Linked DNA regions of Paraglaciecola sp. L3A3. The protein of the gene in region 1 interacts with the protein of each later gene in a pairwise test. Links are inferred from orthologs where the notes say so. Each region holds a gene or a part of one and is shown in the gene's direction. Other genes may lie near its edges. The genes, in order: cysK and cysE.

Region 1 (7,821 bases):
GCATGCACAAGGTACGGTACAGTATAAGTAGCACTGAGTTTTGTAGCGGCTTGATCGATTGCTTTATAAGCATCACCTGTGCTTCGTACGCTTTGCCCTTTAGTCGTTATATTTTTTGTCAAATCTGCTAAATACTGTTTTGAATTATGAGATTGGTTATCACCTAAATCCCACTCCACTTGTAATGCTTTACGACCTTTAAGTGCAGCCCAAGTATTTTTAGCAATAATAGCTACGCCATTCAGTGACTTAAATACTACTGGAAAATTTTGTTTGGGCATTTCAATAACATCAATCACTCCCGAAACCTTCAATGCGGCTGCTTTATTGAAAGATTTCACCGAACCACCTATCACTGGACATCGTTCAATACTGGCATAAACCATTCCATCTAAAACGATATCTTGGGCAAATTCTGTATCGCCTGTGACCATTTTTGTTAAATCTACTATAGGTACATCTTTCCCTATGATCTTAAAATCAGAAGGTGATTTATAAGTAAGTTTATTTGTATCGGGTGTTGGCATAGTTGCCGCTAATTCTGCTAAGTAACCAAAGCTTAATTTTTGCCCCGTAACTTGATTGTGGACAAAACCATTATCAGCAAACACATTACTTTGTTTTACATTCCAAAACTTGGCAGCGGCTGCCTCTAACATAGTTCTAGCAGCTGAGCCCATTTGACGCATAGTGGTATAAAAATTACGTATTGACCGTGAACCATCGGTATTTTGACTGCCATAGGCTTTGTTTGCTAGACCTTGCACTACATTGACTTTAGACCAATCAGCACATAATTCTTCTGCCACAATTTGTGGAATACCTGTGCGTATACCCTGGCCCATTTCGCTGCGGTGACAAATGATATTCACAGTGTTGTCTTTATCGATACTGACAAACAAATTTAATTCGTTAGCAGAAGATTGAGTATTGGTTGCCGCCCAAACAGCCTGACTTGAAGGAAGTGCCACGCCCAACACAAAGCCAGTACTAGCCACGCCAGTTTGTTTTAAAAAATTTCTACGACTGATGTTATGTAAATCGATAGCTTGTTTCATGATTCAGCTCCTACATTTACCGCTAAGTCGTAGTCCAAATTCGTGCTTGCAGTACGACTATTTTTTGCTGCCGTTTTAATCGCGGCTTTAATTCTTGGATAAGTACCACAGCGACAAATATTACCTTGCATATAATTATCAATCGCTTGGTCATCAGGATCCGGATTTTCTTTTAATAACGCCACCGCACTCATAATTTGGCCAGACTGACAATAACCACATTGAGGAACATTATGTTCAATCCAGGCTTGTTGCACTGGGTGACTTGCATCTTGTGCTAAGCCTTCAATGGTTGTAATTGACTTACCATCAATAGCAGAAACAGGCATAACACAAGAACGAATAGGCTGACCATCAAGGTGCACAGTACAAGCCCCACATTGTGCCATACCACAACCAAATTTTGTTCCAGTTAGGTTTAATACGTCTCTTAAAACCCATAACAATGGGGTATCTGCTTCTGAATCCACTTCTGTCGGTTGCTCATTTAGGGTAAAACGGATCATTAGTACCGCTCCTTTAATTATTTAGTTTGTTGTATATACATTAAGAGATCTTCAGGTGTATCAATATCGTAAGCTGCCTCTGGAATACTTAAAGATACAACATTCTGAATATTTTGCTGGATTATGTTTCTCGCCCCTTTGTCTCCAGTCAAATTCTGTAATTGATTTAAATATTGTGCTGGAAAAATAGCTGGAACGCCTAATTGTTGCGAGTATTGAGCAGCCACTATCTTTGATGGGTGTACAGTCGAAGTCAACAACATTTTATTAACAATCTCTGTACTGATAGCAATTTGATCAGCCAATATAATAAAAATATGACTATTGCTTATTGATAAGTTTTTCACACTTTCGGCGATACTTTGGCCCATACCCAATGACCAATTTTCAACAAAATGAGTCTTAATATAGTCAGGAATGACGGCTTGTATCTTATCTCGATTACTACCTAAAATGACAAAAAGTTCATCAATGTTGTCTACTAATTTATTGTTTGAAAAAAATTGCATTAAACAATGGTTGATCAGCGCACGCGGTCCCACTTCTGCCAGTTGTTTAATGCCACCAAACCTTTTACTTTGTCCAGCAGCTAATAATATTACAGTTGTCGACATTACTTTAAATACCCACTAATAGACTTAGCATCACCATGTTCAATTACTGCATGAGCTTCGGCTAACATAGACAGCGCAATAGATTCTGGTAATTCTCCACCTAATCTTAATCCAACAGGATTAGCCAAATTCACAGTCAATGAATTTCTAGTCAGTAAACCTGCATCTAATACTCTATCGGTTCTATGAGTAGGACCGAGTAAGCCGATATAATTTGCGTTACTATGTTGTAAAAGCACCAGTGCATCTGCATCTAATTTTACATTATGAGTTAATACAAAAGCGGCATCGATTTGTTTTAACCACTTTGCATTGATTAGTTGTTCAAAAGGTTCTCGTATGGTTTGCATTGCCCCTTTAAAATAACCTTCTTTGGCATAGCCTACTCTTGGATCTAACAAAATCACTTGCCAACCAAGTTCTGCCGCAATAGCAACTACAGGTTTAGCATCTACCCCTGCTCCAAAAACTGCAATATATGGTGCAGGATTTAAAGTTTGGATAAAATAGTACTGTTGGTCGATTTTAAGCAAACCCGATTCAGCTTGATGCAGATTATCCTGTAGATGGATAATCTGGTTATTAGGGAAAGCTGAGTCTATGTTTTGTTTGTAAATAACAGATTGTCTTTCAGTTAAGTCATGTTGTAATTCAGCTAAATACAGATAGTTATTTTTTGCATTAACTGGTTGCAGCAATATTTTGACCATACCACCACAACCAATGCCAAGTTTCCAAGCAAGGTCTTCTTCTTCACGCATATCATATTCGATAACACGGTTCTGTTGATTATCCCAACATCGCCTTGCTTGACGCATAATATCAGATTCTAAACAGCCACCACTTAACATGCCATAATATTGTCCTAGATCGTTGATCAGCATCATGGCACCAGCTTTACGATATGATGAACCTTCAGTCTGAATAATGGTGGCTAGCACCCATTGCTGAGAGTCTTTATGCGCTGACCAATAAGCCAACAATTGATGGATTCTATTTGCCATTTGTTATTATTATATTTCCTAGTTTTACTTATGCTTACTTTTTATATTTCTATAAATAATTATGGATGAATTAATCGCTAAAAAAAATCGTAAACTAATACCTTGAAACATTATATGTTTAAATTGTTGCAAAGCATTACCAATAAATACACGGCAATTAAACTGTATTAAGCCCATAAACAATCCACAATAGCTGCTAACCATAAGATATAGCAAAAAAACACTTTGATTTTTCTGTCTTAGGCCTAATCTAACAATAGATTAATGAAATAATACGATTCTGTTGTGAGCAAAAATTTATCAATGATACATATTATTGTTAGATTTGCTTTAACTAAACAAATGACGGGCATAACCAGTCACCTTTATTTCAAAACAAAAGCTATATTACAAATAAAAGGAAAAACGATGCAGATTTATGACGATAATTCACTTTCAATTGGTAACACACCTCTTGTAAAACTAAACCGGGTAACAAGCGGTAATGTTTACGCTAAAATTGAATCAAGAAACCCAAGTTTTAGTGTTAAGTGCCGAATTGGGGCCAATATGATCTGGGATGCGGAGAAAAAAGGCATTTTAAAACCTGGCAATGAACTTGTTGAAGCAACAAGTGGTAACACGGGTATCGCCCTTGCTTTTGTTGCAGCATCTAGAGGCTATAAATTAACTTTAACTATGCCTAGTTCAATGAGTTTAGAACGTCGTAAATTACTTAAGGCAATGGGCGCCAATTTAGTGTTGACTGAGCCGGCAAAAGGTATGAAAGGGGCTATATCAGCAGCTGATGAAATTGTTGCATCCGATCCAGCAAAATATGTACCTTTACATCAATTCGAGAATCCAGCTAACCCTGAAATTCATGAAAAAACCACTGGCCCAGAAATTTGGGACGATACAGACGGTAAAGTTGATATTTTTGTTGCTGGCGTAGGCACGGGTGGAACAATCACTGGTGTTAGTCGATATATTAAGAATACTAAAGGTAAAGCTATTACTTCTGTAGCGGTAGAGCCGACAGATTCACCTGTTATTACGCAAGCTAAAGCTGGTCAAGATTTAACGCCTGGACCACACAAAATCCAAGGTATTGGTGCTGGTTTTATACCAGGTAACTTAGACTTAGATCTTGTTGACGAAGTTGAGCAAGTCAGTAATGAAGATGCTATCGCTATGGCACATAGATTAATGACTGAAGAAGGGATCCTAGTAGGAATTTCATCTGGTGCGGCTGTGGTTGCAGCTAAACGTGTTGCTGAAAAACCAGAAAATGCAGGCAAACATATAGTGGTATTATTAGCGAGTGCTGCAGAACGTTATTTGAGTAGCCCGCTGTTTGCTGGTGAATTTTCAGACGCTGAAAATATCCAGTAACAAACAAGTTAACTTTCATTAAAAAGGGAGGCTTTTAGCCTCCCTTTCTTTTTCTTTTAAATAAAACACGTTACCATCAAACAAACTTTATTTAATTGATGCAAAATATGCTTAAAAAATTATCCGTTTTATTAATTTTAGTGGTCATATTTAATGCTTGCGAGAAAACCGAACCTAGAAGAGGCGCCGGTAAATTTGGCATGTTAGATACAGATGTACCTGAATTTGCAGCAATTGAATTTTTTAATCAAATTTATCATACCGATAATTTATCCGGTGCAATCAAATTGAGCACCCCAAAAATGCAACGCTTGTTACGTTCTTATCACACCAATAAAGCGGTACAAAAACATGTATTGAATATGCGCTTTGATAAAGTCGCGATTCAACCCAGCACTAGAAGTGCTGGTCGCAGTGAATTTGCCAAACAAGCACAAATATCACTTTTCTTTGAAGGAGATCTAAATGGAAACATTTTAAAAGATCTTCGTATTGTTAGCCTAATAAGAATCGATAAAGAATGGCGAGTAGACGATATTAGTGCACAGTAATTTATTCATCATAAATCACTGTCCCACTGCTACACCTTCTCTTCTTGGGTCTGCACCGCCCACTAAATGGCCATTGGATATTTGGAATCCATGTAAGCCACTATTTAGTTCCCTTATTTGTACTTTATGACCTAATTTTTCTAGGTTAGGTTTTATATTCTCAAGCTGTGTGCCTTTCTCAAGGGCAGTATAATCATTTCTATTGGTGATCTTAGGTAAATTAATCGCTTGTTGGATGTCTAAATTCCAATCTAATACGGCAATTAATGTTTGAGCCACATAACTGATAATACGACTGCCGCCAGGTGAACCTAAGGCTAACATTAGCTGCCCATTTTCATCAAATACCATAGTAGGGCTCATAGCACTTCGTGGGCGTTTGTTTGGTTCTACCCTATTTAGTACTGGTTTATTAAATTTATAAGGACTAAATGAAAAGTCAGTTAATTGATTATTTAGCAAAAATCCTTCAACCATCAAACCAGAGCCAAAAGCAAACTCGATACTAGAGGTAATTGAAATGGCATTTCCTTGTTTATCAATAATAGAAAAATGACTGGTATTAGGTAATTCAAAACTTTCACTTTGTTGAAAATTGATTTGTGCAAATGGTTTGCCTGCTCGTATTTTTCCCATATCTTTATTCAGAGATATATGCCGACTTCTTTGTTTTAGATAACGATGACTTAACATAGATGCAAAGGGTAACTGGTTAAAATCTCCATCAGCAATGTACAGTTCTCTATCTGCATAAGTTAATCTAGATGCTTGAGTAAATAGATGCAGAGCAGTCAAAGAATTAGCTTGATATTGTTCTAAATGATAAGGCTCTAAAGTACGTAATGTTTGCAATACACTAATACCACCTGAACTGGGTGGGGCCATACCACAAATATTATATTTTTTATATTTGCCACAAACAGGAGAACGCTTTATTGCTTTATAACTCGTTAAATCTTTGGTTGTTAATAGCCCCGGATTAATACTTGAAAATGCCACTGACTTAGCAATTTTTCCGGCTAAAGCACCTTGGTAAAAACTATCTACGCCCTGCTCTGCCACTGTTTTAAATACTTGCCCTAGCGCACTATTTTTTTTAAGTTGTCCTTCTCTAATAGCTTGACCTTGTGGGTAAAAATACACAGATGATGTTCTAAATTTTCTTAAACCAGGATGTAATTCCATTGCTACTAATTTAGCTAACCGTTTGGATACAATAAACCCTTCATCTGACAACTTAATCGAGTCTTGAAATAATTCAGCCCAGGGTAAATGACCAAATTCTTTATGAGCCATATCCAGCGCTTTTAATGTCCCCGGCACTCCTACAGAACGTCCACCAACCACTGCATCCATCCATTTAATTGGTTGATTGTCTTTTAAAAACAAATCTATGCTGGCATTACTTGGGGCGGTTTCTCTGCCATCATAGGTATGTAACTTTTTTGCTTTATTATCCCAATATAAAATAAAGCTGCCACCACCTATACCTGATGACTGAGGTTCAACAAGGGTCAACATAGCTTGTACGGCAATGGCTGCATCGATTGCCGTCCCACCTTTATTAATAATATTCTTGCCTGCCCAAGAAGCATACGGATTGGCAGCAATAACCATATATTCCTTAGCTGTAAATGCTTTTTTTGCTTGATATCCAGTTGCCGCTTCAGGCTCTCTATCCTCACGTTTTGGGGCTGAGTTGACAAAAAGTGAATAAAAAACAAGTGACAGTATAATAAGGTATAGAGGTCTCAAAATGTCGTAGTCTCAGATAAACAAATAGTATGTTGAGACATTAACTAGGCATAGGACGATTTGCAAATACAAATAACTTTTGAGATTAAAATTCGGTACTATTAGAACAAATAGAAACAATTCAATAAACAAGACCAATGACTCGCCTTCCCTTTACATTTAAACAACTATTTATGCCCATTACAGTTATAATAATTAGTTGTACTTTTTGGCTTTTAGAACCTTCTAGTCGTGAATGGTTTGCCTATAATCGGAATTTAATATCTGATGGACAGTGGTGGCGTTTAATCAGTGGTCATTTTCTACATACCAACAGTAACCATTTATGGTTAAATTTAACTGGCCTAGTGTTGTTATGGGCATTAAATGGAGACTATTATAATATCCGTTCCGTATGGACACTTTTTATTTTATGTATAGGTACCAGCATCGGACTGTTCTTTTATTCAGATGATCTTATTTGGTATGTAGGCTTATCAGGAGTATTACATGGATTATTTATTATAGGTGCCTGGCAAGATATTATTCATAAAATAAAAAGTGGTTGGATACTATTTTTTGGAGTTTGGCTAAAAGTGATATATGAACAAATAGCAGGAGCCAACGAAGAAGTTGCCACATTAATAAACGCAAATGTGGCCATTGATGCACACTTAATGGGAACAATAATTGGCACCCTAATTGTTGTTTTTATTCTCGTTAAAAACAATTTGCCCTCATTCAAAACAAATCAGTAAATATTTTAGCCAATGTAAATTGATTTCGATTGTAATTTTTTTAACAAGTTTGTTAGTGGCTTGCTAAACAAAGAAATAAAGTATGTAAACACTTAAAGAAATATAGCTAAATCTACAAAATAGGTTAAAAAACGGCCATTTAAATGTGTTAATCTTAAACAAATTCAGTTAAAACATATTCTATCAACTACCTTTAATTTACCGTCATATATGGAGAGAGTC
Region 2 (7,804 bases), 2.3 Mb from region 1 along the record:
ACTAGTTAAACCGACACTTACAGTACAATATATGTGTTGCTTTTCAAAAATCAGAGTTGTATTTTGCAAAGCGACACGAAATACATTCATGATTTCGAATACTTTTTCTGCATTAGTATTTGTAAAATAGACACAAAATTCTTCACCACCAAAACGAGCAGCAATATAGTCAGCAAAAAAATCAGCTACCAATTTAGCTATTTCTTTTAAAGCATAATCTCCGCAATCATGGCCATAAGTGTCATTTATATTCTTGAAATGGTCGATGTCAATAATGGCTAAACTCTGTTGTTTCGGTTTGTTTTTTTGTATGGCTTCAACACAAGAAAAAAAATGTCGTCGGTTAGGTAAACCAGTCAAATAATCGGAATTTGCCACACGTTTTATGGTGGCTATATTCTCTAACCTCTCAACATTTTGCATGATCCGGCAGAGAAATTCTTCATGGCAATAAGGCTTATATAAATAATCATTAGCGCCACTTTTAATAAACCGAGCTGATAGTCCATTATTGCTATCAGTTGCGATACCTATAATCCCCAAGTCTTCTTCACTATATGTTCTACGTAACTTAGAAATCATTTGTAAACCAGACATGCCTGGAATGTTTTCATCAATAATTGCCAGTTTAATAGTAGATTGATTAGTTAACACTTGTATAGCTTGGCTGGCATTTTGTGCTTCATAAGTAATAAAATTATGCCTTCTTAATAATGAAACCATTGCACTTCTATCCACTCGTGAATCATCTACTACCAATACGCCTACTTTTTTATTTTTATCTAATCTTGCCAATAATCTTGTGAGATATTCATAAACTTGAGCATTTTCTTTGGGAATATAATCAACTATATTTTTTTGCAGAATATCAATTCTGATTTCATCATCTAAGGTATCAGTTACCACTATTGTGGGTAAGAAAGATTGAATGGCAAAATCAACTGCCTGTCCCTTAGTTGCATCTGGCAAATTAAAGTTAACGACTGCACACAAATACTCTTCAGGTGCAGAAGCTGAAAACACATGTTTTGCTTCGATTAAACTAGCGGTAGATACAGGACGCAAACCCGCCTTAGAAATCAAGTTTCGCAGTACTTTCATGCTACTTGAGTCATATTCAATAATCAGTACTTTACGTTGCATAAATATAGAATCACTAAAAACCGGTTAACTTAGGTGTGGTTATTACACAATAGATATAACAAAAAACAACACATTTAATCCAACTATACTTTAGTTAACTTAGCAAACGACATCACCAACCATTTAGTACCGAATTCATCAAAGTTAATTTGCACTCTGGCATGCTCACCCGACCCTTCATAATTTAGCACTGTACCTTCAGCAAATTTAGGATGGCATACCCTTTCACCTAACTGAAATCCTGTCGATTCAAATGCAGTATGCCCAGTAGTTGCCGTAAAACGGTTTTGTACCGGTCGGCTAATAGTGGTGCGCAAGCGGACTTCTTCAATACACTCAGCGGGGATCTCTTTAATAAACCGTGAAGGAGTATGATATTTGTCTTGCCCATAAACGCGTCTGTTCTCAGCATAAGTGATATACAACTTTTGCATTGCACGTGTCATACCGACGTAACAAAGACGTCTTTCTTCTTCGATTTTGCCAGGCTCATCATTGCTCATCTGACTAGGGAACATGCCTTCTTCTACCCCAACCAGAAACACCAATGGAAACTCTAAACCTTTAGATGAATGAATTGTCATCATTTGCACCGCATCCTGATGACTATCAGCCTGTGTTTCACCTGATTCTAAAGAGGCATGAGCTAAAAAAGCAGATAAGGGAGTCATATTATCAGCCTCTTCAGGCACGACAAATTGTTTACAAGCCGTCACTAATTCTTCCAAGTTTTCAATTCTAGCTTGGGCTTTTTCACCTTTTTCTGCTTTATACATAGCAAATAGGCCAGAATGTTTGATCACATGATCAGCTTGTTCCTCAAGAGGTAACTGCGCAATATCTTGGCCTAACTGACTAATAAGTTGAATGAAAGCACTTAATGCATTAGATGCGCGGCCGGTTAGACGTTTTTCCTGTAACATCCGCTGACTTGCATCCCACATAGACAATTCTTGTTCTTTGGCTAGTTCGCGGATCTGCGATAAGGTCTTGTCCCCCATGCCACGAGTAGGGGTATTCACTATTCTCTCAAATGCCGCATCATCAATAGATTGATTAATTAAGCGCAAATACCCAAGGGCATCACGAATTTCCTGGCGTTCAAAAAAGCGTAATCCGCCATATATTCTGTAAGCGATTGATTCTTGAAGTAAGGCTTCTTCGAGTACCCGTGATTGAGCATTATTACGATATAAAATGGCGCAATCAACCAAGGCATTACCAGTATCACGCCACTCTTTTATTCGAGAGATGTTAAATCTAGCTTCATCAAGTTCATTAAAACCTGCATACAAAGAAATCGTTTCTCCATTGCCATCTTCAGTCCATAACTCTTTACCTAGACGCCCCTGATTATTATCAATAACAGCATTAGCGGCTTGTAATATATTGCCCGTAGAACGATAATTCTGTTCTAATCTAACGGTTTTAGCAGTAGGGAAATCTCGCAAAAAATGCTGTATATTTTCTACATTGGCACCTCGCCAACCATAGATAGACTGATCGTCATCCCCCACAATAATCATATTATTGCTTGGCGCAGCAAGTAACCTTAACCAAGCATATTGAATATTGTTAGTATCTTGAAATTCGTCAACTAATATCGCTCTAAAACGTTTTTGGTAATGGGCTAATATGTTAGGGTTGTTCAGCCATAATTCATGAGCTCGTAACAATAACTCAGCAAAATCAACTAACCCAGAACGGTCACAGGTTTGTTGATATACCTGATAAATCTCGCGCATTTTTTGTTGATTAGCATCTCCGTAGGTCTCAATATGCTCAGGGCGTAAGCCTTCATCTTTGTTACCATTGATATACCATTGTACTTGTTTAGGCGGCCAATGTTTCTCATCAAGATTAAGACTTTTAATCACTCGTCTAACCATTCGATATTGGTCATCAGAATCTAAAATAGTGAAGTTTTCAGGTAAGTTAACGTCTGCATAATGGGTGCGTAATAACCTATGGGCAATACCATGAAAGGTACCAATCCACATGCTATATAAAGGACTTCCTTGTAGTTGCTCTATTCGCCCGCGCATTTCTTTGGCTGCTTTATTGGTAAAGGTCACAGCTAAAATGCCATAAGGAGCAATACCTTCCACTTCCATTAACCAAGAAATTCTATGCACTAAGACTCGTGTTTTGCCACTACCGGCACCAGCTAAGATCAGCATGTCAGTGGCAGAAGCAGCAACTGCATCACGTTGTTTATCGTTTAGTTCATCAAGAAGTCTAGATACGTCCATGGGCAAATTTTGAAAAGGATATTTGCCTTTACTATAACAAAGCACTGTATTTAAATACACTAATGAAAGCAATACTCAGCAGAATGCCCTGCTAATTTGTGCCTATATTGCAAAGAAAAGCATTTATACCTTTTATTTTTCTACTTCATCCCCAAAAATAAGGTTAGTAGAAATACCTTTGAAAATGATGAGACAAAGTGATGAGCATTGAATTTTGGCAACAACTAAAACTAGAAGCAAAAAACTTAAGTGAAAGTGAACCTTTGTTATCTAGTTATGTACACACATGTATTCTTGCTCACCATAACTTTGAAACCTCTTTAGGTTTTATCCTATCGAATAAACTAGCAGATAAAGTCATGGGCTCATTAACCATCAAAGAAATGTTTGAGCAATGTTATCTGCTACACCCAGAAATAGCTGAAGCAGCTATGTTCGATATTCAAGCTGTGTTTAATCGAGACCCTGCGGTGAACACTCATTTAACAGTACTGCTCAATTTTAAAGGCTTCCAAGCAATCCAAGTGCACAGACTAGCTAATCAACTGTGGAAAATGGGTCGAAAAGAGCTAGCTCTCTTTATTCAAAGTCGTAATTCAGAAGTTTTTGCTATCGACATCCACCCTGCAGCTCATATAGGCCAAGGAGTGATGTTCGACCATGCGACAGGGATTGTAGTAGGCGAAACTGCGGTAATTGAAGACAATGTGTCTATCATGCAATCCGTCACCTTAGGTGGTACAGGTAATGAAGCAGGCGACCGACATCCTAAAATTCGTCAAGGGGTAATGATTGGGGCAGGAGCCAAAATATTGGGTAATATTACTATAGGTGAAGGAGCCAAAATTGGCGCCGGTAGTGTTGTTTTAAACGACGTACCTGCACATGTTACCGTCGCTGGTATCCCGGCCAAAATTGTAGGTAAACCTAGATGCCAGAACCCTTGCGAAACCATGCAACAAAATATTCTAGAAGACTAACTCTAATAATTGATTGAGTGACTGTAACTGCACATGAGGTAAAGTAAGTGTCTGCTCACTATTAAGCGACATTTCTCTATCTTCTGCGTACCAAGCGGCTTGATAGCCTGCTCGAATTGCTCCAAATACGTCTTTCTCTAAATTATCTCCCACATGCAAAATATTTTTAGCCGGTATTGCTAACATATCTTGAGCCGCATCAAACATAGCTATGTTTGGTTTCATAGGTACTGTCACACTAGATTTAAAACAGGCTGATAAATAATCGGCAATGCCAATTTTTTCAACGTCTACATTACCGTTGGTAATAGCCACCAGAGGTATTTTCTCGGCTAATGTTTTTAAAATCCAATGAATATTAGCATCGACAGAAAAATTACTGCGCTGATCATAAAAGTGTTGAAAACACCGCCTGGCTGCATCAACAGCTTGCTCTTCGTTATAACCAAGTTGCTGAAACCCAAGCTGTAAAGAGCGAAATCTAAGCTGGCCAATATCATTATGTAATATGGGATGATCTATTAGTAACTCTTTTTCTATTTTACGCCAGTACTGTGTATCTAAAGACTTAGTGATAGAGAACTCCTTATGCTGAAACGCTCGCAACGATGCCGTAGCATTTTTAATTACGCTGCCGTTTTCATATAAAGTATCATCTAAATCAAAAGTAATGGCTTGAATGGGATTGAGTTTTTTATAGAAAATCATAAATATATTAAACGCAAATTTCTAAACTGATTATTACCCAACAATTAGTAGCTAAGAATTTTAGGTAGTAAAATACTCAAAAATTGTTGTAATTGTGAAATCAACAAAGTATCCATATCAGGATTAAAGTGACTAGGATCTTTACTGCCAATCGCCAAAATACCCAGCTCCCCTTGGTCACCTAACAGCAACAAAGCCACTGAATTAGCATCTTGATCTGCAAATAATAATTTTCTTTCGTGGTCACTTAATCGTCCAAAGAAGTGTTTGTCTCTTTTAAAACGTTTTTCAATGAACAAACGACGTTGAATTTCTGGTAGCGCATGGGCACCTTTGAAAGGCATTAAACTGACAGATGCTAACTGTAAATTTTCTTGAATCACTTCTTCTAAAACAAAGGTTAAATCATCCATTGAAGTACACTTCAATATTCTGATATTTAAGTCAGCATATATCCGATAAATTTCTTCATTTTTTTTAGCAATTGTGATTAATTGACTAAGCTTATGATTAAGGCTGCGAACCTTCTTACGCAATTGCTCACTTTGTAATTCGACTAAAGACACACTACCTTTTTGAATATGAGGTATAGCAATTTTTTCCACAAGATTAGGGTGTTGAGCAAAAAAATCAGGATTATCTAACAGGTAGTTTACTACCTGTTCAGCACTTAATTGTTCATCTGTTTCTAATGCAGTATTTATTTCCATATTATTTAAAAATCCCCCCTACTCTTATAAATTTATGTAGCCGTCAAAAATATGCTCGGCTGCTCCGGTCATTTTTAATACATTGTCTTTCCCTTGCCAACGTATTTTTAAACTTCCACCAGGTAAATCAACCTTCACATCTTTACTTAATCTATTTTGTAACTGCCCAACAGCCACTGCGGCACATGCACCACTGCCACAAGCGAGTGTTTCACCGGCCCCTCTTTCATATACACGTAACTTAATATGACTAGGGTTAATTATTTGCATAAAACCAACATTAACCCCTTCAGTAAATCGCTCATGCTTTTCTAACAGAGGCCCCATTGTTTCCACATCTGCTAAATTTATGTCATCTACTAACAATACACAGTGAGGGTTGCCCATGGATACAGCACCACAAAAAAAGGTTTGATCATCCGCTCGGATAATATAAGTTTTTTCTTGTTTATTGGCCTTTAGTGGAATTAGGTGTGGTGCAAATTGTGGCACCCCCATATTCACTGTGACTTGTCCGTCTTTTTCCAAATATAAAACCATACGGCCAGCCTTTGTACTGACTACGATTTTATTACGGTTAGTTAACCCTTTCATTTTCACAAATCGAGCAAAACACCTAGCACCGTTACCACATTGGGAAACTTCCGTTCCATCAGCATTAAAGATTCGATAATGAAAATCTTGATCAGGATCATACGGTGGTTCAACCAACAAAAGTTGATCGAAGCCGATACCAAAATTTCGATCGGATAATTGACGGATTTTTTCCGGAGAAAAAAACACATTTTGGGTTACATTATCAATAACCACAAAGTCATTACCCAAGCCCTGCATCTTTGAGAACTGGATTTGCATTGTCACTACTTAACTAAAATTATTGTCTAGCCAATTAAAAATGAACTAACTAGAGATTCTAAAAGCAGTTATATCATTTCAAGCAATCACTGACTATGTCTTTAACAATCCATAGCTTAAATAATCTGATTAAAAACAATGAATAATTAGCATAATCAGGGTCGTTTATTTATTCACTTCTCAATTTTTCTGTTTGTTGCTGAATTCGTTTTTTTTGTTGAGCCGATAATCCATAACGATAATGTTCCTCTGGAGTAAACTTTAGACTATGTCGTTTCATCTGACGGTCATCAACATCCAAACTTAAATCCACATCAAATCGCGTTAAAACAGAATGGTTATTTTGCCAACCATTTGCAGCTGTAAAGTGAGAGATCCCCCAAGTAATACCACGGCCATCTTTAGTATCGGTAAATGCATCAGGGATAAAAGGTCCCGCGGCATTGGGCATTAATTCAACAATTGAAGCGATTTTAAAATTAACCCAATCTTCTGCATATTGAATAGTATTTCTTTCATTTCCATCTCGAATTGCAAAGGCCGCCACTCCCTTTTTAAATGGAAATAAAGTGGTTTCATGGCCCGCGGCCATAATGGGATTAAGCGGGTGTTTTTTAAATGGCCCTAATGGATTTTCTGCTATTGCCAGTCCATGCATACGCACTAAACCGCGCTTAGCATCTTGTTTAGAAAAGTCCGACTTGTAATACAGGTAAATCTTGCCATCGTGTACTAAAGGATAAGGATCATGAATCGAAAACTGATCCCAGTCACCTTTAGCACCATTAGGGATCACGATTTGATTGAGTGCAGTCCAAGGGCCATCAGGTGAATCCGCATAAGAAACCGCCACAGGGCAATCATCCCCCCGCTTGCCACTAGCCTCCATAAACCCCTGATAATAAAGGTAATACTTACCTTTCCATTTTAAAATATCGGTGGTTGAAACTGAGCGCCAACCGACATTAGGTTTTGGTGGTCGAGGCACAGCAACCCCTTGCTCTTGCCACGTAAAACCATCTTCTGAGGTGGCATACCATATTTCAGATAAATCCCAATCAGCGGAAGGTATAGTGTCACTGCTTTTTTCAGCACCTTTTGGCGCAGTAGGTGTATTACGATAGGTATACCAGACGTAGTATTTACCATTTTCAAA

The links.
Region 2: the proteins of cysK (region 1) and cysE interact in binary tests that used the Escherichia coli proteins (3 or more experiments, as listed by UniProt). The link is inferred for Paraglaciecola sp. L3A3 from one-to-one orthologs.

What each region holds. Positions count from the first base shown.
Region 1 is NZ_CP047023.1:2,444,495-2,452,315, reverse strand. Bases 2,575-5,573 are described here. They hold cysK (cysteine synthase A), read left to right. Parts: upstream 2,575-3,590; coding sequence 3,591-4,556; downstream 4,557-5,573. Other genes in these bases: ggt (gamma-glutamyltransferase), read right to left, coding at 5,123-5,573; GQR87_RS10265 (hypothetical protein), read left to right, coding at 4,664-5,107; GQR87_RS10275 (XdhC family protein), read right to left, coding at 2,575-3,182. In the rest of the region: GQR87_RS10290 (xanthine dehydrogenase family protein molybdopterin-binding subunit), read right to left, coding at 1-1,058; GQR87_RS10285 ((2Fe-2S)-binding protein), read right to left, coding at 1,055-1,564; GQR87_RS10280 (nucleotidyltransferase family protein), read right to left, coding at 1,582-2,178; more of GQR87_RS10275, read right to left, coding at 2,178-2,574; more of ggt, read right to left, coding at 5,574-6,862; rrtA (rhombosortase), read left to right, coding at 7,036-7,599.
Region 2 is NZ_CP047023.1:177,513-185,316, reverse strand. What follows is about bases 2,504-5,485. They hold cysE (serine O-acetyltransferase), read left to right. Parts: upstream 2,504-3,595; coding sequence 3,596-4,375; downstream 4,376-5,485. Other genes in these bases: GQR87_RS00750 (DUF484 family protein), read right to left, coding at 5,128-5,485; GQR87_RS00755 (HAD-IA family hydrolase), read right to left, coding at 4,364-5,083; uvrD (DNA helicase II), read right to left, coding at 2,504-3,395. Outside these bases: GQR87_RS00770 (diguanylate cyclase), read right to left, coding at 1-1,143; more of uvrD, read right to left, coding at 1,227-2,503; more of GQR87_RS00750, read right to left, coding at 5,486-5,793; dapF (diaminopimelate epimerase), read right to left, coding at 5,818-6,648; GQR87_RS00740 (family 43 glycosylhydrolase), read right to left, coding at 6,818-7,804.